2 regions of the Desulfoluna sp. HI9BLuna genome follow, and region 2 is predicted to be linked to the other one. Evidence: riboswitches for the same ligand, from Rfam matches in the RefSeq annotation. Region 2 holds a riboswitch; the other holds the start of a gene.
What was found. Region 2 has a riboswitch for thiamine pyrophosphate ahead of thiS (sulfur carrier protein ThiS). Riboswitches for the same ligand answer to the same signal wherever they lie in the genome.

Region 1: another riboswitch for thiamine pyrophosphate. It lies ahead of thiM (hydroxyethylthiazole kinase); the one in region 2 lies ahead of thiS (sulfur carrier protein ThiS).

What each region holds. Positions count from the first base shown of each region.
Region 1 covers NZ_CP186555.1:255,780-267,056, reverse strand. Annotated here, with positions in the region: gene ACOYW0_RS00855 (acyl-CoA dehydrogenase family protein) at 1-1,008, opposite strand, end outside; gene ACOYW0_RS00850 (sigma-54 interaction domain-containing protein) at 1,212-2,831, shown strand; gene ACOYW0_RS00845 (hypothetical protein) at 2,878-3,369, shown strand; gene ACOYW0_RS00840 (M15 family metallopeptidase) at 3,366-4,040, shown strand; gene thiE (thiamine phosphate synthase) at 4,527-5,159, opposite strand; gene thiM (hydroxyethylthiazole kinase) at 5,156-5,989, opposite strand; TPP riboswitch at 6,069-6,160, opposite strand; gene ACOYW0_RS00825 (alkaline phosphatase family protein) at 6,237-7,925, opposite strand; gene ACOYW0_RS00820 (dihydroorotate dehydrogenase-like protein) at 8,426-9,454, shown strand; gene gdhA (NADP-specific glutamate dehydrogenase) at 9,714-11,042, shown strand.
Region 2 covers NZ_CP186555.1:6,314,667-6,325,943, forward strand. Annotated here, with positions in the region: gene thiF (sulfur carrier protein ThiS adenylyltransferase ThiF) at 63-686, opposite strand; gene thiH (2-iminoacetate synthase ThiH) at 686-1,786, opposite strand; gene ACOYW0_RS25675 (thiazole synthase) at 1,786-2,565, opposite strand; gene thiS (sulfur carrier protein ThiS) at 2,565-2,765, opposite strand; TPP riboswitch at 3,051-3,153, opposite strand; gene fusA (elongation factor G) at 3,827-5,911, shown strand; gene ACOYW0_RS25690 (AAA family ATPase) at 6,033-6,719, shown strand; gene ACOYW0_RS25695 (sensor domain-containing diguanylate cyclase) at 6,838-8,133, opposite strand; gene ACOYW0_RS25700 (metal ABC transporter solute-binding protein, Zn/Mn family) at 8,586-9,521, opposite strand; gene ACOYW0_RS25705 (hypothetical protein) at 9,579-9,788, opposite strand; gene ACOYW0_RS25710 (3-oxoacid CoA-transferase subunit B) at 10,052-10,714, opposite strand; gene ACOYW0_RS25715 (CoA transferase subunit A) at 10,707-11,277, opposite strand, start outside.

The sequences.
Region 1 (11,277 bases), 320 kb from region 2:
CGGCGCCCCACCGGTGCCGTCGGTGATTCGGCGGCCCTGTTTTCGACTTTTGGCGTAGTCCAGGGCTGCGTGGTAGGCTGCCGTGGCAATGGCTGTGGCTCCCATGCCCACCTCCAGGCGGGCGCCGTTCATCATCTGGAACATATAGGAGAGGCCCCGGTTGGGCTCGCCCACCAGATAGCCCGTGCAGTCGTCCCGGTCGCCCAAGGCAAGGGCGGTGATGGGAGCCCCGCGGTACCCCATTTTGTGGAAAACCTGGGTGACGGTGACGTCGTTGGATATGAGTTCCCCGTCCCTGCTTTGCCTCAGTTTGGGCACGGCAAACAGGGAGATCCCTTTGACCCCTGCCGGTGCCCCGTCCATGCGGGCAAGCATGAGGTGCACCACGTTGTCCACGGCGTCGTGGTCCCCTGCGGAGATAAAGATTTTCTCCCCCTTGATGCGGTAGGTGCCGTCGGACATGGGAGTGGCGCAGGTGGTGAGGTCCCCCAGGGAAGAACCGGCTTCAGGCTCGGTGAGGGCCATGGTGCCCTGCCACTTTCCCTCCAGCATGGGGGGAAGAAACTGGTTGCGCAGCTCATCCGAACCAAAGGTGAGGATGAGGTTGGCAGCCCCCATGGTGAGCCCGGAGTAGACGGATGCCGAGTAGTTGGCAGACGCAAAGATAAAGTACACGGCGTGCAAGAGGCTTGCTGGCATGTCCTCCCCACCCCACTCCTGGGGAAAGGTCGCCGCAATCCAGCCGTCTTTTCCAAGGGTCTCCAATATGGCGCGGACATCCCGGTGCACGGCCACGGTGCCGTCCACAAGCTCCGGCGGGTTCCTGTCCATTTCCTCGAAGATGGGGTGCAGGGCCTTTTTGGCAAAATCAAAGGCCGCATCCAGAACCATGTCCATGGATTTTCGGGTGTGACCGTTTGCTGGGGTCCCCGTGGCCGGGGCATCGGTGCCCACGACTTCGTGGAGGGTGAATTTGAGGTTGCGCATACTCACGAATTTGTTCGCCATGATTATCCTTTCAGCTCATAAAAAACAGCCTTCTATGGTCAACGTAGCAAGAAGATGGTGCTATTGTGATCAGCAACTTGCATGCCATTTCAGCGAGGCCCTCTTCTCGGGCCCCTTGCGATTGTTTCTGGTGAATTTCCGCGATATGTAGTAGTTCTTTTCGGTGGTATTTAGACTATCCACTGTATTTCGCGGGAGAGCCCATGACACAGGACGAGAGCAGGCTGGTACGGGACATCACCCAGTGCCTCTACAGCAGCCTTGAGATCGACAAGTCGCTCCATGAAACCCTTCTTTTGCTCAAAGAGTTCCTGCCCCTGGACCTGGTCCACGTTTTTGTGCTGGACACCTCGGCCCAGACCATGCGGTACCTCGCCGAAGCCACGGTGAAGCGCGGCAGGCTCATCGACGAGCACATCCAGCTCTCCTGGGAGCACTTCAAGGAGATCAGGGACCAGGCCCACGGGGTGGTTCGGATTTTGGAGAGTGCGGACAGCCCCATGCTCAAGAGCATCCATGCCCATTTTTTAAGCCATGTGGAAAAACCCCTCTATTCACGGAAGAACGACTTTTCCGTGGTGACCATGGGGTTTGATATCGTGCCGCCCCTGGTGGGTGGGTTCGGCATGGTGGTGGGCGGTGACCATGCCTACGGGGCAAGGGACGTCGCCCTGATGAAGCTTATCCGGCGGCCCCTTATCGGTGCGGTGCTGAACCTTTTGCACCACAGGGACCTGGTGTGCGAGAACGAGCGTCTCTCATCGGAAAAAAAACAGCTGGAGCATCGCCTGGGGCATAACCGAGACGAGCAGGTGATCGGGGTGGACTCCGGGCTCCGGGAGGTTTCGGCCATGGTGAATCAGGTGGCGGCCCTGGACAGCCCGGTGCTGATCCTTGGGGAGACCGGCACCGGCAAAGAGGTGGTGGCCAACGCCATCCATCGGGCCTCCGGGCGCAGCAGGGGCCCCATGGTCCGGGTGAACTGCGGGGCCATAGCCGAAGGCCTTCTGGACAGCGAGCTCTTCGGACACGAAAAAGGGGCTTTTACCGGAGCCACCCGCCTGAAGCGGGGCTACTTCGAGCAGGCCGACGGCGGCACCATTTTTTTAGATGAAATCGGGGAGCTTCCCCCTGCCGCCCAGGTCAAGCTTCTGAGGGTGCTCCAGACCCTGGAGTTCAACCGGGTGGGGGGCAGCTGGCCCGTCTCCGTGGATGTGCGCGTGGTGGTGGCCACCAACAGGGACCTGTTTGCCATGGTCAAGGAGAAGAGATTCCGTGAGGACCTCTGGTTCCGACTCAACGTCTTTCCCATCCGGGTGCCGCCCTTGCGGGCCAGGAAACAGGATATCCCTGAGCTGGCCACCTGCTTTGTTGCCCGCAAGTCCCGGGAGCTGAACATGGAACCAGCGCCCGGGCTCACCGAATCGGCGGTTCGCCAGCTCACTGCCTACGACTGGCCCGGCAACATCCGGGAACTCCAGAACGTCATCGAACGGGCCCTCATCGTCGGCAGGGGCCGCCATCTCTCCTTTGACAACCTTCTCTGGGAGCCGAAGGCTTCCTTGTCCGAGACCCGTCTGCCGAATAACGCCGTGGAAGGGTTCCCGTCCATGGATGAGGCCGTGAGAAATCATATCCGCGAGGCCCTGTCCCTTTCCGGTTGCAAGGTGGAGGGGCCGGGGGGCGCAGCCGAGCTTTTGGGGATGCACCCGTCCACCTTGAGGAGCCGGATGAAGAAGCTGGGGCTGGGGGTGAGGAAGAAGGTGGATAAGGCAGGGGGAACAGGGAAAACAGGTGATAGGGGAAACAGGGAAAACAGGTGACAGGGAACAAAAGGTCATGGGGGAGAGGCATCAGGTGGTAGAGGAAATGATGGACATAGGGGCCGGGAAGCGATCGGCATCGGTGTGGCAGAGTCAGCGTGTGTTTATCCTGGGGTATGTGGGGGTGGTTTTGATCCCCCTTTTTTTTCTTGTTGTGTATGCCTGTTACGACAAAGGCCGTTGCCGGGGTGAAGGGCCGGTGACCATCACCTTGACCATGTCGCTGTATGAACCGGGAAGGCCCGGGGGAAGCGGTGGGACCCGGTTTTCCACCATGGCGTCTCCTTCCCGGCAGTCGTATACCGTGTGGGGGACCACCGAGACCGGCCAGCTGTGCTTTATCGATGTGGATTCGTATCTGGATTACACGGGGTATAGCCGGGGGAAAACGGTTGAAACCTCCTATACGTTTCACAAGGAACGCGGGGACTGGCGATGGACCGTGGAGGCCGATTTTTGGATGTCGGTTTTGGGGCTGGCCCTTGGGCTCATGGGGCTGCGCGTGATCCGTTCTGCCCGTGGTAAGGAGGCCGGATGACTGTTTTGAAAAAATATGTGCTGTTGAGCATGGTGATGCTGTGGGCCGCGGGTGGGGCCCACGCAAATGGGATCGAGGAGATCTTTATCCAAGCCGGTCTTGTGGACGTGCATCAAATGGATGTGACCATTCAGGTGGACCTGGTGAACTCGGATCCCCGCAAAAATTATTTCCGGGAAGACTTCTACTCCGGCCTTAAGGCGGCCTACCTCCAAAAAGAGGTTGCCGCCAAGCTCGCCAAAGCCCAGGACGGGCTGAAGAGAAGGCATTCGGAGTACTCTCTCCTTATCCTGGATGCGGCGCGCCCACGGAGCGTTTCAAAGAGGATGTACGATAAAATGAAGGGGACCCGGTTTGAAAAGTTCGTGGCAAACCCCGCCCGAGGGTCCATGCATAACTACGGCATTGCCGTGGACATCACCATCGTGGACGGCCGGGGCAAGGAGCTGGACATGGGCTTTACCCCGTTTCGCAAGAGCAGGCTTGAACTCTGCGCCATGTTTGCCATGAAAAAACTCGGCAAAAAGCTTTCCCCAAGACAGCGCGACAACCGAAAGCTCTTGGCCGATGTCATGACGGGCGCCGGATTTTTGCCCCTCTCCTTTGAGTGGTGGCATTTTAACGGCATGCCCAAATCAGAAGCACGGGCCAGGTATCACATCATAGAGTAAGGTATCATAAAAAGAGCCTCCGGCGGCGAGGTGTGCCACCTCGAAAGCCGGTAGCCAATGCGCTTACCCTTCGTTCCTCAGAGAAAATCGCAGTTGCCCTTCAAACATGATCATCGTTTGGGCCATCGGTCTATTTGCATCACGTCCCAAACACCCTTGTCCTTATGGAGCGCCGCACTCCTGTGCGGCACGGGTAACGACGGATTAAAAAGCCGCCCCTGTGTGCGGCGCTCCGTTTCGGTCGATTTTTCCGGTTTTTTTTGAAGGTCGCGGCCAAACGATAATCAAGGCCCAAACGGCATTTTCGAAGAACTGTGAAGCCCTGTTTGTTAAACCCGTCGTTGTAAGATCAGGCAAAAGTTTAGCCTCCGGCAGGGCCTCCTGAGGCATAAACTGAATTGTAATCATTATTCCCCAATGGCTATCCGAGCGGGGCGCTGAAATCCGTTTTACCCTCAGCCCAGCCGTACGCCCGCTCGCCTCGTTTTATCCAATCTTTTTTTTAAGACCCCTTGCGGCCTTTTGCGGATCGTCTGCGGCCACGATGGCCGAGACCACGGCGATGCCGTCGGCCCCTGCCGCCATGACCTCGGCCGCGTTTGCCATGCCGATGCCCCCGATGCCGACAACGGGGATGCCCACCGCTGCACGGATTCGCCTCACCCCGTCAAGGCCCAGGGGCAGGGCGGTGTCGGTTTTGGTGGGGGTGGCAAACACAGGGCTGACGCCAATGTACTCCGCTCCCTCGCGCTCTGCGGCCAGGGCATCCTCCAGGGATTCTGCGGAGATCCCGATGAGGGCCTCCGGGGGCAGAAGTCTTCTGGCATCGCGGATGTGCATGTCGCTCTGTCCCAGGTGGACGCCGGAGGCGCCCACGGCCAGGGCCACATCCACCCTGTCGTTGATGATCAGGGGCACCCCTTTATCATCCAGCCATGCCTTTAGCGCGCGGGCCTCCTCGATGAAGGTGCGTGTGGAGGCCTCTTTTTCCCGCAGCTGAACGCAGGTGACGCCCCCGAAGACAGCCCCACGGACGATCTCCAGGGTGCTGCGTCCTCTGGAGAGCTTTTGGTCCGTCACCAGGTACAGGGCGTAGTCCACGGTTGAAGGGCGGTTCATGGGCGCTGTTCCTTTGGGCCAGAGCCAATGACATCCATGGCGCACCCGGTGTGCAGCTCCTCGGGGGTGAGGGTGTAGAGGGCGTCCAGAAGGGCGATCATAAAGCTTCCCGGTGCCGAGGCTTTTTCGGCCGCTTTTTGCCCGGCCATTCCGAAGAAGGCCAGGGCAGAGCAGGCCGCGGTAAAGGGGTCGGGATCCACGGCCGCAAAGGCCCCGGTAATGGCCGTAGCCGTGCAGCCCGTTCCCGTGACCCGTGCCATGAGGGGGTGGCCGCCCCGGATCTTTGCCGTGCGTGCGCCGTCGGTGACGATGTCCTCCGGGCCGGTGATGGCGATGGTGGCGCCCAGTTCCGTTGACAGGGTCGAGGCCATGGCCGCGGCCTCTTCAACGGTGTCCACGGCATCTACGCCGCGGGTGCCGGAGCCTGCCTGTTGCAGGGAGAGGATCTCCGAGGCGTTGCCACGGATAAGGGTGACCCCCGCTTCCCGGATGAGGCGGGTGGCGGTGCGGGTCCTCAAGGCGGTGGCCCCGGAGCCCACGGGATCTAAAATCACCGGGGTGCCCAGGGAGCGGGCTTTGGCTCCTGCCGAGATCATCGCCCGGATCCACGGGTCACTCAAGGTGCCGATGTTGAGGACCAGGGCACCGGCAAAGGAGGCCATCTCCTCCACCTCGTTTTCCGCGTGGGCCATCACCGGCGAGGCCCCCAGGGAAAGGAGGGCGTTGGCTGTGTAGTTCATCACCACGTAGTTGGTGATGTTGTGGACAAGGGGGTTGGATTCCCTGATTTTTGATAGGTTCTCAGCTGCTTTTAGGGCAAGGTCGTTCACAATCCTAAATCCTTATGCATTGGTTGAAAAACGGCTGAGGAGGGCTTGAGAGGGGGGCGACTGCCCCCCAAAAAGAAAGATCGATGCGCTTCGCAATTCCCTTCGCCGGCATGATCCGGATCAGGTTCAACGGGTATGATCTCAGGCCTTAAGCCACCCCTGCGTGTACGGCTTGTGGAAAGCCGCATCGTGTGATGCAGTTTGTATAGGGTGGTCAGGCGAGGTTGTCAACACATTCGCCCTTATCTCATGGCAGTGCGGTGCGGCTTGCCGTGATCCAGTTTTCAGCAGGGGTATCCTCCTTCAGCACCTCTTCCAGGGGAATCCCCACAGCGCCCGAAGGTGCCTTGATTTCAAGGACGCTTGCAAGGGTTGGGGCGATGTCGTAGGGGGTGACGGGTCGCGTGATACGTTGGGCGGGGATGCCCCAGCCTGCGAAAAAGAGGGGAACATAGGTGTCGTCGCCCTGGGGCAAGGCGGAGGGCGTTTTGCCGGTAACGTAAGTGGAAGGCGAAGCGATGACGTGGATGTTGCCGGAGCGACCGGCATGGAAACTGTCGAGGATCGCCATGTTGGTGGGGGTGGGGGCCACGGTCCCTTTGAGAAGGTCCGTTCGGGTCAGGGCTCCGGCAATGCCCGGGATACTCACGATCTCTTCGGCGGCTGTTGTCTCCACCAGGGCAAGGCTGACTCCGGTTTTTGCGATCTCTTCTTCGTCGAGATAGACGTACGGGTGGTCGTAGAGCCGGACGATTGATTCGGGCACACCCAACCGCTTGTTCAGGGCCTTTGCCAGGACCTCCCGGATTATGGGACCGGAGGGCAGGCATCCCACGTCAAAGCCGAGACTTGCCAGGTGCTGGGGTGTCTCGCACATGCCGTGGTTGGATGAGAGAACAACAAGTGTCCGGTCCAGGCCGATCTCCTTGTCCACGTATCGGAACAGGTCGGCCAACAGCTTGTCGACCCGTAGGATGGTGTCTTCCGCCTCAAGGCTTGAGGCTCCGAAGAGGCGTCCGATGGAACCGGTGGCCGAGAAGCCCACGGCCAGAAAGTCGGTGCGGGGCCCTTGCCCCAGTTTTTCTTCCCTGATCAGGGCTTTGGCAAAGTCCGCCGTGAGCTCGTCCCCGAAGGGTGTGGCGGCAAGGCTGGCGTAGAAATGCGAGGGCTCAGCGTTGAGGGGGTGTGGAAAGGTCGTGCCCAGGCCGAACATGTCCACCTCAAAGGGGCGCCTGTCATCCGTGCCGAAGAGGTAGGTGGATGGGGCGTAAAGAAGCTGCCACGATCTGTTTCTGTATGCGTCGGCATGTTTTTCCGCGTTCCATTGCGCAACCCAGTCGGGGTACTGGGTGAAATAGTAGCTGCTGCTTATAAAGGAACCGTCTGTTGTGGAGTACCAGAACGCCTTGCCGGTGTGGCCTCCCTGGAGGATGGCGCCCTGATCCTTGAGGGAGACACTGAACACCCTGGCTCCCCCGTTGGTGGCTATTGTCAGCTCATCACCGATGGTGGCCGCGAGCATCTGCGAGGGGGCCCGGCCTTCTCCTTCGACCGGTGTTTTTCCGATGAGGTGATACCTGTCATCCTCGCAACTGGTGATGACGCGGTCTTTGGCCCGGTCGAACCAGCTTCCGGCCACAATGCCGTTGCGGGAAGGGGAGGTGCCGGTGAACAGGGCTGCATGGCCCACGGTGGGCTCGGTTCCGGCATGGGGAAAGCTGGCGTTTGTGTAATGGGTCCCCTGTGTCATCAGGTAGCGCAGGCCCCCCTTGCCCAGGCGGTCTTTGTATCGCATGGGAAAATCGCCGCGCATATCATGGACGGTGATCTGGAGTACCAGGGCGGGCTTTTCCCGCAGAGGTTTTGCATGGGTCCAGGTGGCGGCGGCGAGCATCAGGAGCGGCAACATCCAATAGACGGGTCGGCATGCTTTCATGGGTGTGTCCTCTTTTGGGTTGGCGGGGCCGGTGATGGGTTACAATGAACGTGGTGTCGGGTTTTTTGTACGGTATAGAATGACTGTCTTGTTTTGTATTAGAAACAATGTTGTTGTTTGCGATGGATGTATTCGTATCAAGGCCGCCAGCTTCTGTCAACGGATGGGCTGAAGCTTCCAGTGTCGGGCCGAGCACCGCAACTTGATTCTCCAATTGGCATCGGGTAAGATGTAAGTCTGTTCAACCAAGGGGTTACGGTTGCGCCTTTACGCTGCCTCCCCCTGACATCGCGTGCCCTCTGTTCGTTTCTCTCCATATCTCGCCTGCGTTTGTCCCCGGCAGGGCACGCCCCCATATCCACCGGGGCATCATGCTCCATCACCGACGCCTCATTGCGGTGCTTATTCCAATACATGTGCCGCCCTTCCCGGGCGAGGCCCATGGCCTTCGGGACGGGACGGCTCCTGTCCGATCACCACCAAATCTAAGGAGATGACGCATGGATACGTCCACCTCGTACCTGGGAATGTCGATCAAGAACCCTATTGTCGTGGGAAGCTCCGGATTGTCCGGCACGGTGGAAGGGGTCAGGCGCCTTGCGGAAAACGGGGCAGGGGCCGTTGTGTTGAAATCCCTTTTCCAGGAGGAGATCAACCTTGAAAGCGACAAGGTGATCCGGGACACCAAGGCAGCGGACGCCTCGGTTCAGTATTTTGACTACGATGGAAGGAAAAATCCCATTGAATTCTACGGGTACAAGGTCCGGGAAGACAACCTCAACCGGTACACCACCCTGATACGTGAGTCCAAGGCTTCGGTGGATATACCCGTTATCGCCAGCATCAACTGTTATTCCGATTCCCTGGAGTGGATCGCTTTTGCCCGGGAGCTGGAAAGGGCAGGGGCCGACGCCCTGGAGCTCAACATGTTTTTTTCCCCGACCCAGTTCAACCAGGGTCGTAAGGAGAAGGAAGAGCTCTATTTTAAGATTATCGAAAAGATTCTTGGGGTCCTCTCCATTCCTGTGGTGCTGAAGATCTCCCACTACTTCACCGACCTTGGCCCCATGATCCAGAAACTTTCCCGGACGGGGATTCACGGGCTTGTGCTTTTCAACCGGTTTTTCAGCCCCGATGTGGATATCAAGAAAATCGAGGTGGTGCCTTCGTACCTTTTCAGTACGCCTGCGGAGATGGCCCTGTCCCTTCGCTGGGTCGCCATCATGGCCGAAAAGGTGGACTGCGCCCTCGTGGCCTCCACCGGCGTCCATGACGGCGCAGGGGTGGTCAAGCAGATCCTGGCAGGTGCGGACGTGGTGCAGGTGGTCTCAACCCTTTACAAGAACGGGGTCAAGCACCTGGGGGTGATGATCGAGGAGCTGGAGACGTGGATGGGCAGCAAGGGGATCCAGACCATTGCCGACTTCAGGGGGCGCCTCTCCCAGGAGAAGAGCAGCGACCCGTCGGTTTACGAGCGGGCTCAATTTATGAAGTACTATGCGGACAAGAAAAGACTGGCCGTGAAATAAAAGGGCTGAACGTTACCAAAAAACAAGGAAAGGGTGGCCGGCAGGCTCCCATTTGGTTTGGCACGGTTTTAGATTTCCAGATATTCCCCGTGGCTGCGGCAACCTGCCATGATCAGCGACCTTTTTCCTTGACCCCTTTGCGCTGTTTGGCATACGCCATTTCTAAGATCGGGATTTTTGTATTGAAAAAATACGCAATACGAAATTCTGACGCATTGTTTTGATGCGTTCGTTTATTCATCAAACAGGAAGATGCGATATGCCAGACATTTTAGAGGTCGTAAAGAGCAGAGATCCCCACGAACCCGAGTTCCACCAGGCCGTCACCGAGGTGGTGGAGTCGGTGGCCCCCGTCCTGGAGCAGAATCCCGAATACCGCAGGCACAATGTCCTGGAGCGGATCGTGGAGCCCGAACGGGTCATCATGTTCCGTGTGCCCTGGGTGGATGACGACGGGCAGGTGCAGGTCAACCGTGCCTTTCGTGTTCAGATGAACAGCGCCATCGGGCCGTACAAGGGCGGGTGCCGGTTTCACCCGTCGGTGAACCTCGGGATACTGAAGTTCCTGGCCTTTGAGCAGGTGTTTAAAAATGCCCTGACCACCCTGCCCATGGGCGGCGGCAAGGCCGGGTCCGACTTTGACCCCAAGGGCAAATCGGACAACGAGGTGATGCGGTTCTGCCAGAGCTTCATGGCCGAGCTTTTTCGCCACATCGGCCCCAACACCGACGTGCCTGCAGGGGATGTCGGGGTGGGCGCCCGGGAGATCGGCTACCTGTTCGGGATGTACAAGAAGCTGACCAATGAATTTACCGGGGTGCTCACCGGCAAAGCCCTCAACTGGGGCGGCAGCCTGGTCCGGCCCGAGGCCACGGGGTACGGCGCCGTCTATTTCCTTGAAGAAATGCTCAAGCTCACAAACGAGACCATGGAGGGCAAGACCGTTGCCATCTCAGGATACGGCAACGTCGGGACCTATGTCATCGAGAAGGTCAATGAGTTGGGCGGCAAGGTGGTTACCATTGCTGACGAGGACGGCTACGTCCATGACCCCGAGGGGATCAAGGGCGAAAAACTCGCCTACATGGCCGATCTCTGGACCGTTTATAGGCGGCCCGCCAAGGATTACGCCGACAGGTTCGGCTGCGAGTGGGTCCCGAACAGGCGTCCCTGGGAGGTCCCCTGCCATGTGGCCATGCCCACGGCCCTTGAAAACGAGCTGGACCGCTCGGACGCCGAAACCCTTGTGAAGAACGGATGCCGCGCCGTGGTGGAGGTGGCCAACATGCCCTGCACCCTGGAGGCGGTCCACTATTTCAAAGACAACAACATCCTCTTTGGCCCTGCCAAGGCGGCCAACGCAGGCGGGGTGGCCACCTCAGGCCTTGAGATGAGCCAGAACAGCATGCGTCTCTCCTGGAGCCGGGAGGAGGTGGACCGGCGCCTCAAGGACATTATGCGGAACATTCATGCCACCTGCCTGAATGCGGCCGAACAGTACGGCATGCCCGGCAACTATGTGGCCGGGGCCAACATCGCCGGTTTTATCAAGGTGGTGGATGCCATGATAGACCAGGGGGTTGTCTGACTCCTGCCCATACGGACGCCCGTTGGGCCGTAACCTGCGGCCGAAGGCGGGCATCCGTTTTATCGATACACCTCTGACGTGATGGCAGATGGTGCGGATGTCGGCATGCCATGGGTAGCCTGCCGATTTTTCCGCACCATGTGCTTTTCTCTGCCCTGTCTTTTCCTGTTGCTTGCTTTTCCGCACCCCGCCCGTTGACCGTGTCTGTCTCTTCGGCGGTCCGTACCCCCGTTCA
Region 2 (11,277 bases):
TAAAAAACGCCCCCCGGCGGCCAGGGGATTTTCCTTTAGCCTTTAGCCTTTAGCCCTTAGCCTTAAGCCTTTATCCTTCCCCCATTCACCACCCAACCAAATACCAAATCCGCCTGCTTGGCCGCCGCAATAGAAACCACCGCAGACATGGGTGGGGCTGTATCATCCGCTTCAGTGACCCCGTCCCCCACCACATAACAGGTGGGGGTGATCTTCCGGGTCACGATGCGATCGGCATCTCCCCAGCCGCCGATGCCGGAGGCGGCCACGAGAAAGGTCCCGCGTGCCAGGTATCGCTCCACCAGGAGCTGCTTGGCTTCCACCCGGTCAAAGGCCTCCACCACGGCATCGCAGCCGTCAAAGAGCCCCCCGATGTTCTCGCCGGTCACCTGCACGCAGTGGGTTTTAACCTCTGCCTCCGGCTCGATGGCGACCAGATTCTCTTTCAGGGCCTCCACCTTGCTCTCTCCCACCTGGCGGGCGAAAAAAAACTGCCGGTTGAGGTTGGAGGGCTCCACCCGGTCAAAATCGGCGATGACGAGGTGACGGAACCCCATGCGCACCAGGTGCATGGCACAATTGGACCCCAGCCCCCCCGCCCCTGCAATACCGATGCAGGCCGAAGAGACGCGCTCCATGGGATCTTTACCCACGCGGCTCACAAGGGCCCCTCCGAGGGTGTCCATCAGTGCATCCTCCAGTCCTGGTACACGGGCTGGTACCCGCGCCCCCTTAAGTTGGCGTCCATCTCCACCACGCTCCGTTCGTCATTGATATCGAACTGGCCGGAGCCCTCCTCTTCGGTATGGCTTCCCACGGATGTGCAGGAACCTGCCGACAGGCGGGTAATGCCCAGGGGAAGCACGTTGTCGCGAAACGCAGCGCTCTCCCGAGTGGACAGGGTGATCCCGGCCCGGGGCAAAAAGAGCCGGAAGGCGGTCATGGCCTGGACGATGTCGGTATCCGATACAATATGGGCCGGTTCATAACATCCGGCGTGGGGGCGCATGCGAGGAAGGGAAAGGCCCAGCTCCACCTCGGGGAAGGTGGTCATGATCCAGTCGGCGTGCATGGCCGTGAAAAAGGCCTCGCGTCGCCAGTGGTCCAGACCCAGGAGCCCGCCAAGATTGATCCCGCGCATCCTGGCCCGGGCTCCCCGCTCCAGGGCCTCCAGTCGAAACCTGAAATCCCGCTTGGGTCCGGCCGGGTGCAGGGTCTTGTAGAGATCTTCGTTGTAGGTCTCCTGATACACGGTGAGGCTGTCGGCCCCGGCATTCACAAACCGGGCATACCCATCCTCGTCCACGGGGTAGATCTCAATCCCCACCGACGTAAAGTATTTGGAGATGATGGCCAGGCTCTCCTCGATGTAGGCGGGGGTCGCCACGTTGGGTGCCTCGCCGGTCAACAGGAGAATGTGTTTGAGCCCGGTCTCGGCAATGGCCGCAGCCTCGAACTCCACCTCTTCCAGGCTCAGCTGGCGCCGGTGGATCTTGTTCTTGGCGTTGAACCCGCAGTAAACACACTGGTTGATACAGTGGTTGGAGATATAGATGGGAGTAAACAACAGGATCTGTCGGCCAAAATGGCGCAGGGTCGACTCGTGGGCTTTTTGGGCCATTGCCTCAAGGAAAGGCACCGCCGCCGGAGACAAAAGGGCCATTAAATGATCTACCGAACATTTGTGTGCGTCCAGGGCGGCTTGCACGTCACGCTCCGTGGCTCCGTTGATGCGGGCAAGGGTCTCGTCCGGGTCCAGGGACTTCCATATATCGAAAAAGCCCATCACGCCCTCCCCTGCCCGAGGAACCCGGTAAGGGGTGAGGAGGCCGATGCCTCTTTGCGTGTCGAACCAAGGCCTGCAAGGTACGCAGCACGTCCGGCGTCAACGGCCCGGCCAAAGGCACGCCCCATGGACACAGGATCACTGGAAGAGGCAATGGCCGTGTTGACGAGGCAGGCAGCAGCCCCCATCTCCATGGCTTCGCACGCCTGGGAAGGCTTTCCGATGCCCGCATCCACAATAATGGGAAGGGAGATCTCATCGATGAGGATCCGTATCATCTCACGGGTCCGAATCCCCCGGTTGGTGCCGATGGGAGCACCCAGGGGCATGACCGCGGCGGCCCCGGCATCAACCATGCGCCGGGCATCCATGAGATCCGGGTTCATGTACGGAAAAACATGGAACCCCTCTGCTGCAAGGATCTCCGTGGCCTTTGTGGTTTCCAGGTTGTCCGGAAGCAGGTAGCGCTGGTCGCTGATCACCTCGATCTTGATCCAGTCCCCGCACCCGGCGGCCCGGGCAAGGCGGGCGATGCGCACCGCTTCTTCAGCGTTTCGTGCGCCGGAGGTGTTGGGAAGGAGCACCATGTTCTCGGGAATGTGCTTCATCACGTTGTCGGTCTCCGAGGCAAAATCCACACGGCGCAGGGCCACGGTGATCACCTGGGCGCCGGAAGCCTCGCACACGTCGGGGATCAGGCCGTCGGCTGGGTATTTCCCGGTTCCGATGAAAAGCCGGCTTGAAAACTCTCTTCCCCCAATTTGAAAACAATCGTCCATCAGCACCCCCCTCCCACAAATCGCAGGATCTCAAGTTTATCGGTTTCGCTCAGTGTCACCGCCCCGAACCGGGACCGCTCCACCACCTCGCCGTTTCGCTCCACCACGACACTGCCGGGGTGAAGCCCTTTGTGCTCCAGGAACCGCTCCAAGGTCATATTACCTTGGGACAGGCTCTCTTCGCTGCCGTTTACCATCATAGACACACCTCCTGAAAACCCCGGAAACGCGCATGGACCGTAAACGCAGACAAAAACCGCGCCACAGGCACACCGAACCAGGGCCATAAGCTGGAGGACAGGTATTCTTGTATGAAGGGGAGATACCAAGGAAAGGGTTTCCAAGGCGCAGGACCGATGATTCCGGAGCGGCACCGAGGCCTGTGAGCCTGGGCCAGGTACCGGACCGCGAGCGGCCAAAAAAAAAGGCCGCCCGCAGGCAGCCTGATACGTGAGGTGTCGGGGGGCTTTGAAGCGCCGCGACAAAAATCGTGTATGTGGCTTCCCTACGGCAGTACAAACTGCGTCAGGTTCAAAGGGTTGGAATATCTCCGTCTCAGCCCGGTTAAGGGCACCCCCAGCAAAGTTACAACTGATTGTGAGATTCTTTTAGCATCATCCGCCCCGCCCGCGCAAGGAAAACCGACGAGGCTGTGGACGAAGGGTTCCGCAACGACTCCCGGGAGTGCCTGCAGGTCGTCCAGAGCCTGTTTTCACGGCTCAGCACCCACGCAGGCCGATGATTTTTCCGACACCGGTGCCCTCCCCATGGGCGGCTGCCGGGTCGGGCTTTCCGAACCACCCCTGTTTTACCCCATTGACCCGGAGGTACCATTCCAGTATAACTATTGAAGATTTCAAGACTTGGGGCCACTTTTTATCATTTTTCAAAGCACCTTTTCACCCCCTCAGATCCCTGCACCGGAAACCTCCGGATCTCTCGATTTCAGCGCCTTCTCCGTTCCCTTTTGCGTCCACTTTTCCCCTTGCCGCACCCGTTTTCGGAGAAAAAAAGGTTCCCTCATGAGAATTTAAGATTGACAATCGTATGCTTTTGTATATATTCGGTGCCCTTGATTGCTCCTGACGCCGGCCTTTTGTCTGGTCTAAGCAAACAAACCACCATGAGCAAAATCTGGAAAGGCTCGTTAAACCGGGGTAACGTGTGACTTACACCCACCGGACAGGGAATGATACGTCTTCATTCCCTTTTGGGTTGTCATGTGCTGCCTCGATCGTTTTTTCAAGAAGGATACGTGACAATGAAGACCGACTTGCAGAAAGTTAGAAACATAGGCATCAGCGCCCACATCGACTCCGGGAAGACCACCCTGACCGAGCGCATTCTCTTTTACACCGACAGGATTCATGCCATCCATGACGTAAAGGGCAAAGACGGCGTCGGCGCCACCATGGACTCCATGGAACTCGAAAAGGAGAGGGGCATTACCATTGCCTCGGCTGCCACCTACTGTGAATGGAAGGGCCACGAGGTCAACATCATCGACACCCCCGGCCACGTCGACTTCACCATCGAAGTAGAGCGCTCCCTGCGTGTTCTTGACGGTGCCATCCTGGTTCTCTGCTCTGTGGCCGGTGTCCAGTCACAGTCCATCACCGTTGATGCCCAGATGAAGCGCTACAAGGTTCCCTGTATCGCCTTCGTCAACAAGTGCGACCGAAGCGGCGCCAACCCCTTCCGCGTTATCGAGCAGCTCAACGAAAAGCTCGGTCACAACGCTGTTGCCATGCAGATTCCCATCGGCCTTGAGGACAACCTCCAGGGCGTGGTGGACCTCATCGCCATGAAAGCCTACTACTTCGACGGCGACAACGGTGAAAACATCCGCGTGGAAGAGATCCCCGCTGAGCTCCTCGACGAGGCACAGGCCAAGCGTGAAGAGCTCATCGACCAGGCCTCCCTCTTCTCCGAGGCCCTCACCGACGCCATCCTCGAAGAGGCTGAGATCACCGACGAGATGATCGTTGACGCGGTCCGCATCGGCACCATTGAGCGCCAGATCACCCCCGTTTTCATGGGCTCCGCTTACAAGAACAAAGCGATTCAGCCCCTTCTGGACGCGGTAACCCGTTACCTGCCTACCCCTGACGATATCACCAACGAAGCCCTGGACCTCGACAACGAAGAGGCTCCCGTGGTTCTCGAAGGGGATTCCGAGAAGCCCACCGTGGCCCTGGCCTTCAAACTTGAAGACGGGCAGTACGGGCAGCTGACATACATCCGTGTGTACCAGGGCTCCCTGAAAAAAGGCGACACCGTGAACAACGCCAAGAACGGCCGTAAGATCAAGATCGGTCGTCTGGTCCGTATGCACGCCTCAGACATGGAGGACATCAACGAGATCCCGGCTGGTTACATCGGCGCCCTCTTCGGCGTTGACTGTGCTTCCGGCGACACCTTTGTTGACTCCGCGGTCAACTACTCCATGATGAGTATGTTCGTGCCCGAGCCCGTTATCTCCCTGTCCATCACGCCCAAGGACAACAAAGCTCAGATCAACATGAGCAAGGCCCTCAACCGTTTCACCAAAGAGGACCCCACCTTCCGCTCCTTCATCGATGATGAGACCAACGAGACCATCATCGAGGGCATGGGCGAGCTTCACCTCGAAGTATACGTCGAGCGAATGAAGCGTGAGTACAACGCTGAAGTGGAAACCGGTCAGCCCCGCGTTGCCTACCGTGAGACCATCACGCGCCGCGCTGAGTTCGACTACACCCACAAGAAGCAGACCGGTGGTTCCGGTCAGTTCGGTAAAGTCATGGGTTACATCGAGCCCCTCGAAGACGAGCAGTTCTCCTTCGAGAGCAAGGTTGTGGGCGGTCGTATCCCCACCCAGTTCATCCCCTCTTGTGAGAAGGGCTTCGAAAGCTGCATGGCCAAAGGGCCCAAGCTTGAGTTCCCCGTTACCGGTATTGCCGTTACCCTTGAGGACGGCGGCTTCCACGCGGTGGACTCCTCGGAGATGGCCTTCCAGGCTGCGGCCAAGGGTGCCTTCAAACAGGCCTATGAAAAAGCCAAGCCTGTTATCCAGGAACCCATCATGAAGGTCGAGATCGAAAGCCCCAATGAGTTCCAGGGCCCATGTATGGGCTTGATTAACCAGCGCCGTGGTATTATCCTTGGTTCTCAGGACGAAGGGACCATGAGCCGTATCGAAGCTCAGGTTCCCCTCGCTGAGATGTTCGGTTTCTCAACCGTTCTGCGCTCTTCCACCCAGGGCAAAGCCCAGTACACCATGGAGTTCAGCACGTACAAGACCGTGCCCTCCTCCGTGTCGGAAGAGATCGTAAAGAAAGTGAACGAAGAGAAAGCTGCCAAATAGCCTGATGGAACACATCACCCGGCAGCATATCCGAACATCCGATTTTTGGTTGGAGGAGACTGCCGGGTTGACACCATGGGGTCATTTTTGAGTTCGAACCTCAGCGACGAGAGAGGATACTATGACAAAAAAAGAATTGATCTTCAGGAACCCCTTCGGTGCACTGGGCATCGATTGCGATGACATGATCAACGGAGGAGAGCTCGGTGCCGTTATGGCTCGTGCCGGTCTCGGCAAGACCTCCCTGGTTGTTCAGATGGCGCTCCACGCCATGGCTTGCGGCAAGAAAGTTCTCCACGTCAGCCTGGAGGAACCCGTCAACAAGGTCAGCGTCTGGTACAACGAAATGTTCGCCAACCTGGCGGATCTGAATCGTGTGGAAGAGCCTCAGTCAGCCTACGACGAGATCCTTCCCAACCGCATGATCCTGACCATGAATGTGGATGGCTTCTCCATGGCCCGCCTGGAAGAACGCATCAACGACCTCGTCGAGCAGGACCTGTTCAACCCCGACATGATGATCATAGACGGGTACCCCTTTGAAGAGAAGGGTCGCGAAGACATGGAAGAGCTCAAGGCCCTTGCCTCACGCATGGGTTACTTTGCCCTCTTCACCGTCAAGACCCACCGCCACGAAGCTCTTGCTGAAAACGGCCTGCCCGTTCAGCTCGGCGGCGTGGACGATATCTTCTCCACCCTGCTCCAGATCGTTCCGGAGAACAACACCATCTATGTCAAAGCTGTCAAAGGCTCCAAGGCAGACAAAGAGTCCGCCGTCCTCGACCCTGAGACCATGATTATCCGCTAAGCCAATCCCCTTTAAGGGGATTGTTCTTGGATTACGGACGCAAAAAAGGCACCCCGAAACGGGGTGCCTTTTTTATTTTGATGCCATCCGAGCCTCTTTCCCGTCAGGGAAACAATTCCTATACCTCCGCTTCCCCCCAGACCACACAGTGATTCCGACCGAGTTCTTTGGCCCTGTATAGCGCTTCGTCAGCCATGTGCACAAGCTCTGCCTCCCGGGTCCCACCGTGGGGAGTCATGGCAGCCACGCCCAGGCTCAGGGTGACGTGGGTTACGAGGTCGGCCCGTTCATTCGTCACAGCCAGCCCCTCAATGCAGCACCGCATGGTCTCGGCCAGGTGCCGTGCCCCATTGAGGTCGGTACTGGGCAGAATCACCACAAACTCCTCTCCCCCGTAACGTGCCACGAGATCTCCGGGTCGGCGGGCACAGGAGACAAGGGCTTCGGCCACCCGGGCCAGGCAATGGTCACCGGCCTGATGGCCGTGTGTGTCGTTGTAGCGTTTGAAATGATCGATGTCGCAAAGGATAAGGGAGAGTTCCGATTGCTCACGGAGATGGCGGTTCCACTCCGTCACAATGCATTCGTCGAAGTGCCCCCGGTTGGCAATGCCGGTGGTGGCATCCATGATGGACGCCCTGCGCAGCTCTTCGTTGACGCGCTTGAGCTCCTGCTCCACGCGCACGGTCATGGAGATATTGATGCAGAACCCGTAAAATCCGTTCACGCGTTCCTTGGCATTGCGGGTAACCTGGCCGTAGCACAAGGCCCAGGTCAGCCCCCCTTCCCGCCTGCGCAGCTGACAGCGAAACCGGTTGAGCTGCTCCCCTTCGTAGAGTTGAAAAAGAAACGATTCAGCCTGGAGCGGATCGGAAAAGAGACAGGAGACATTCTGAAGGCTTTCTGTGAGATGGGTGGGGGATTCATATCCGAGCATCCAGGAGAGTTCGGGATTGACCACAAGAATGCGGCCTTTGATGTCTGCCTGGAAGATACCGATGGGAGAACTGCTGAAGAGGCTCCTGGCCTGGCTTCTGGCCCGGTTGAGCTCATTGACGGCCAGGGTCTGGGCCGTGACGTCCTTGACCATGACGGCCAGGCCGGTTTCACCGGACTCCCGGAGTGCGGGCACCGCATACCAGCGACAGAAACACATATCCCCCTGCCGGGTCACGCAGGCCGTGGACACGTCGGAGACGCATGCGCCCCGGAGGCACGCCTTTAAAAAGCCCTTGAGAGTATCCCCCTCCTCCGGAGACGGAACCAGGGAGGTCACCTCACGGCCGATCATCCGAGACGCGTCATAACCGAACAATGCCTCGGCCGAAGCCTCCCACTGAGAAATGGACCCATCTGGTTCCAGCCCGATGCTCGCAACCCCCGCTTTGGCCTGAAGAAGGAGGTGAGCCGGCATGGCACCCTTCCCCTCCCCTCTTCCTGTGGCCCGGTGAAACTCACCTGAGCAGCAACCACCGTCCTTTACAAGCCATTTTTCCAGCACCCTTTCCCTCCAGACCAGGCCCTGCCTGCCGTAGCCCGGGTACACACCCCGAGCCCCGAGCGGTCCCGCCCATCATATCGAGAAATAAAACCGGGATTACCTCCCCCCAAAAAGACCGGCAGCCGCTCAACGTGTCTGTTTGAACGTTCCCTGTTCAAAAACCACCCAAACCAAGGAAAGACCTACCACAATAACTGCCCCATGGCAAAGAGAGCATAAATAAAGAGGGCGATGCTCAAGCAAAATGAGCACCGCCCCTGCGGATCCCCCATCCCGGCCACAAAGGCATCTCTGCCCAGCAACACGGTGAATTCATGGGCCTGCCATGCCCCCATCCCTGTCATGGAGCATGACAAGGGCCTTGCTTACTCGCCCTGTTTTTTCAACCCCCGGGACACGGCATCGGCAATTTTACCGAGGTTTCCAAAGTAATCCTCCGCCAGGGGGTCCAGGGGAACCACCGCCCCGTCAACGGCGGCCGCCACCTTTTCCGCGGTGTGGCGATCAAATTGGGGCTGAACAAAAATCACGCGAACCCCATCTGCCCTTGCCTGTGCAATGTACCGTGAAAGGGCCTTGCCCTTGGGACTCTTCCCTTCCACCTCCACGGCCTTTTGAACCAGCCCGTAGGCATCGGCAAAGTACCCGAAGGCCGGATGAAACACGTAAAGGGTCTCACCTTTAATGGGGGCAAGCGCCCGGGCAATCTGAGCGTCCAGGGCGTCCAGGTCCTGAAGCAGGGCAGCACACCCGGCCTCGTAAACCGATCGGCCGGACGGGTCCAGGGCGATGAGGGCGTCCCGCATGGTCACGGCCTGGATCCGAACCCTGCCCGGGTCCAGCCAGATGTGGGGATCCATGCCTTCGTACTCATCGTGGCGGTCGTGATGCCCCGATGCCTCGTGGTGATCATGGTGGTGGTGGTGATCCCCGTCATGGTGATGATGGTCACGGGCCATGGCCAGCAGGGGCACCCCTTTTCGGGTATCCACCACCTGAAGGTTTCCGGACATGCTCGTGATCTTGGGCATGAGGTGGGTTTCATAGGGAACCCCCATGCGGAAAAAAAGGTCTGCGCCACCAAGCCCGGCTATCACGGAGGGTTTGGGACGATACATGGCAGGGCTCTCCCCGGGGGTAAGCAGCACCTTTACCTCAACCCGATCTCCACCGATGCGCTCCACAAAGACCTTCTGGGGCGGAATACTGACAAATGCCGTCACCGCCTTTTCGCCTGCAACCGCCCTTAAGGGCAGACTCAAAAAAATCACACCAGCAACCCATTTCACCCACGTTTTCATCTTCCCTCCTTAAGGTCTGTTTCTTTTACGGCCGCACCACTTGTCACAAGATTGCCTTCAGTGGTCTTTTTCCATCTCCTTGATCTCCCGGCGCCTGTCATCCTCTGCCTTCTGCAACACAGATTCCACTTCCCGGGCCTGCTCAAGGGCATCTCGCTGCGCATCGTACATCCGGGTGTCCTCCTCCTTCTTCCCGTCACCGGAGCAGGCAACAAAAAGGGCCACCACACACGCAGCAGCCATAATCACCACATGCTTCTTCATCATGTTCGAAATCCTTTCCAATGGGTTGGCGGAAATAAGGCAGGCAAGAGCTGTCTCCGAAGCGGTCACAGCCCCTTCAAAACCGGGAACGGCACATCATAACTAGAGTGTGCCATTGCAAAATGATCCGTTCATAGCGAAATGTCAACAGAAAGTCAGGATGAAAAAACAGCGGTGAAAGAACAAAAGCAGAGAGGATGGGAGGGGGAGCCCGCTCCTGGGGCTCCCCCGATTTCAGAGACCTACCGGTGGGAGACTGGGAGTCCTCAGGCCATGGACCCCACGGTATCCGGGACAATCAGCACGGCCTCGGTCTTTGCGAGCACCTCTTCCACGCTGACCCCCGGAGCGGTCTCTTTGAGCAGGAGGCCGCCTTCGACAACCTCCATGACGGCCAGCTCCGTGACGATCAGGTTGGCTTCCTTAACCGCTGTGAGCGGCAGGTTGCACCGCATGAGGATCTTTGACTCTCCTTTGCGATTGGTGTGATCCGTTGCAATGATCACCTTTTTTGCCCCGGTGCACAGGTCCATGGCGCCCCCCATGCCGGGGACCATTTTCCCGGGGATGATGTAGTTGGCGATGTTGCCCTCCTGATCCACCTCAAGGGTCCCGAGGACCGTGGCATCAATGTGCCCGCCCCGGATGATGCCGAAGGAAGTGGCGCTGTCAAAAAAGCAACCACCGGGCAGAATGGTGACAGGCTGGTTCCCGGCGTTGATGAGATCCGGGTCTGCCTCCCCTTCCGCCGGTGCCGGGCCGATGCCGATGAACCCGTTTTCGGATTGCAGAAGCACCTCCACCCCGTCGGGGATATAGTTGGCCACCAGGGTGGGCATGCCGATGCCGAGGTTCACGATGTCGCCATCCTTGAACTCCCGGGCAATGCGCCGGGCAATGAGTTCTCTGCCTGTGGGTTTATCAGCCATGTTTCACCTCCCCTGCCTGTACAACGGCGTCCACAAAAATCCCCGGAAGCATGACATGGTCGGGATCCATGGTCCCGGTGTCCTCAATGTGCTCGGCTTCCACAACAACATACTCACAGGCCATGGCCATCAGGGGGTTGAAGTTCTGGGCCGACTTGCGAAAGATCACGTTGCCGGCCCGGTCCGCCCTGTGGGCCTTGATCAGAGCCACGTCCCCTTTGATGGGGGGCTCCAGAAGATAGGCTCGCCCGTCCACCTCGATTTTTTTCTTTCCGTTCTCCACCTCGGTGCCCACCCCCGTGGGGGTCAGGATACCACCGAGGCCCACACCGGCTGCACGGATTCGCTCAGCCAGGGTGCCCTGGGGCACGAGAATGGCTTCAATGCGGCCTTCGGTCATGGCCTTGCCGAACTCGGGATTGAGCCCCACGTGGGAGGCGTAAAAGGTTTTCACCGACCCCTGGCGCACGAACTTGCCTGCCCCTTTCCCGGGGACGCCGGCGTCATTGCAGACGATGGTCAGGCCGGTCAGGTTTTTGGCCACCACCGCGTCCACGAGCAGC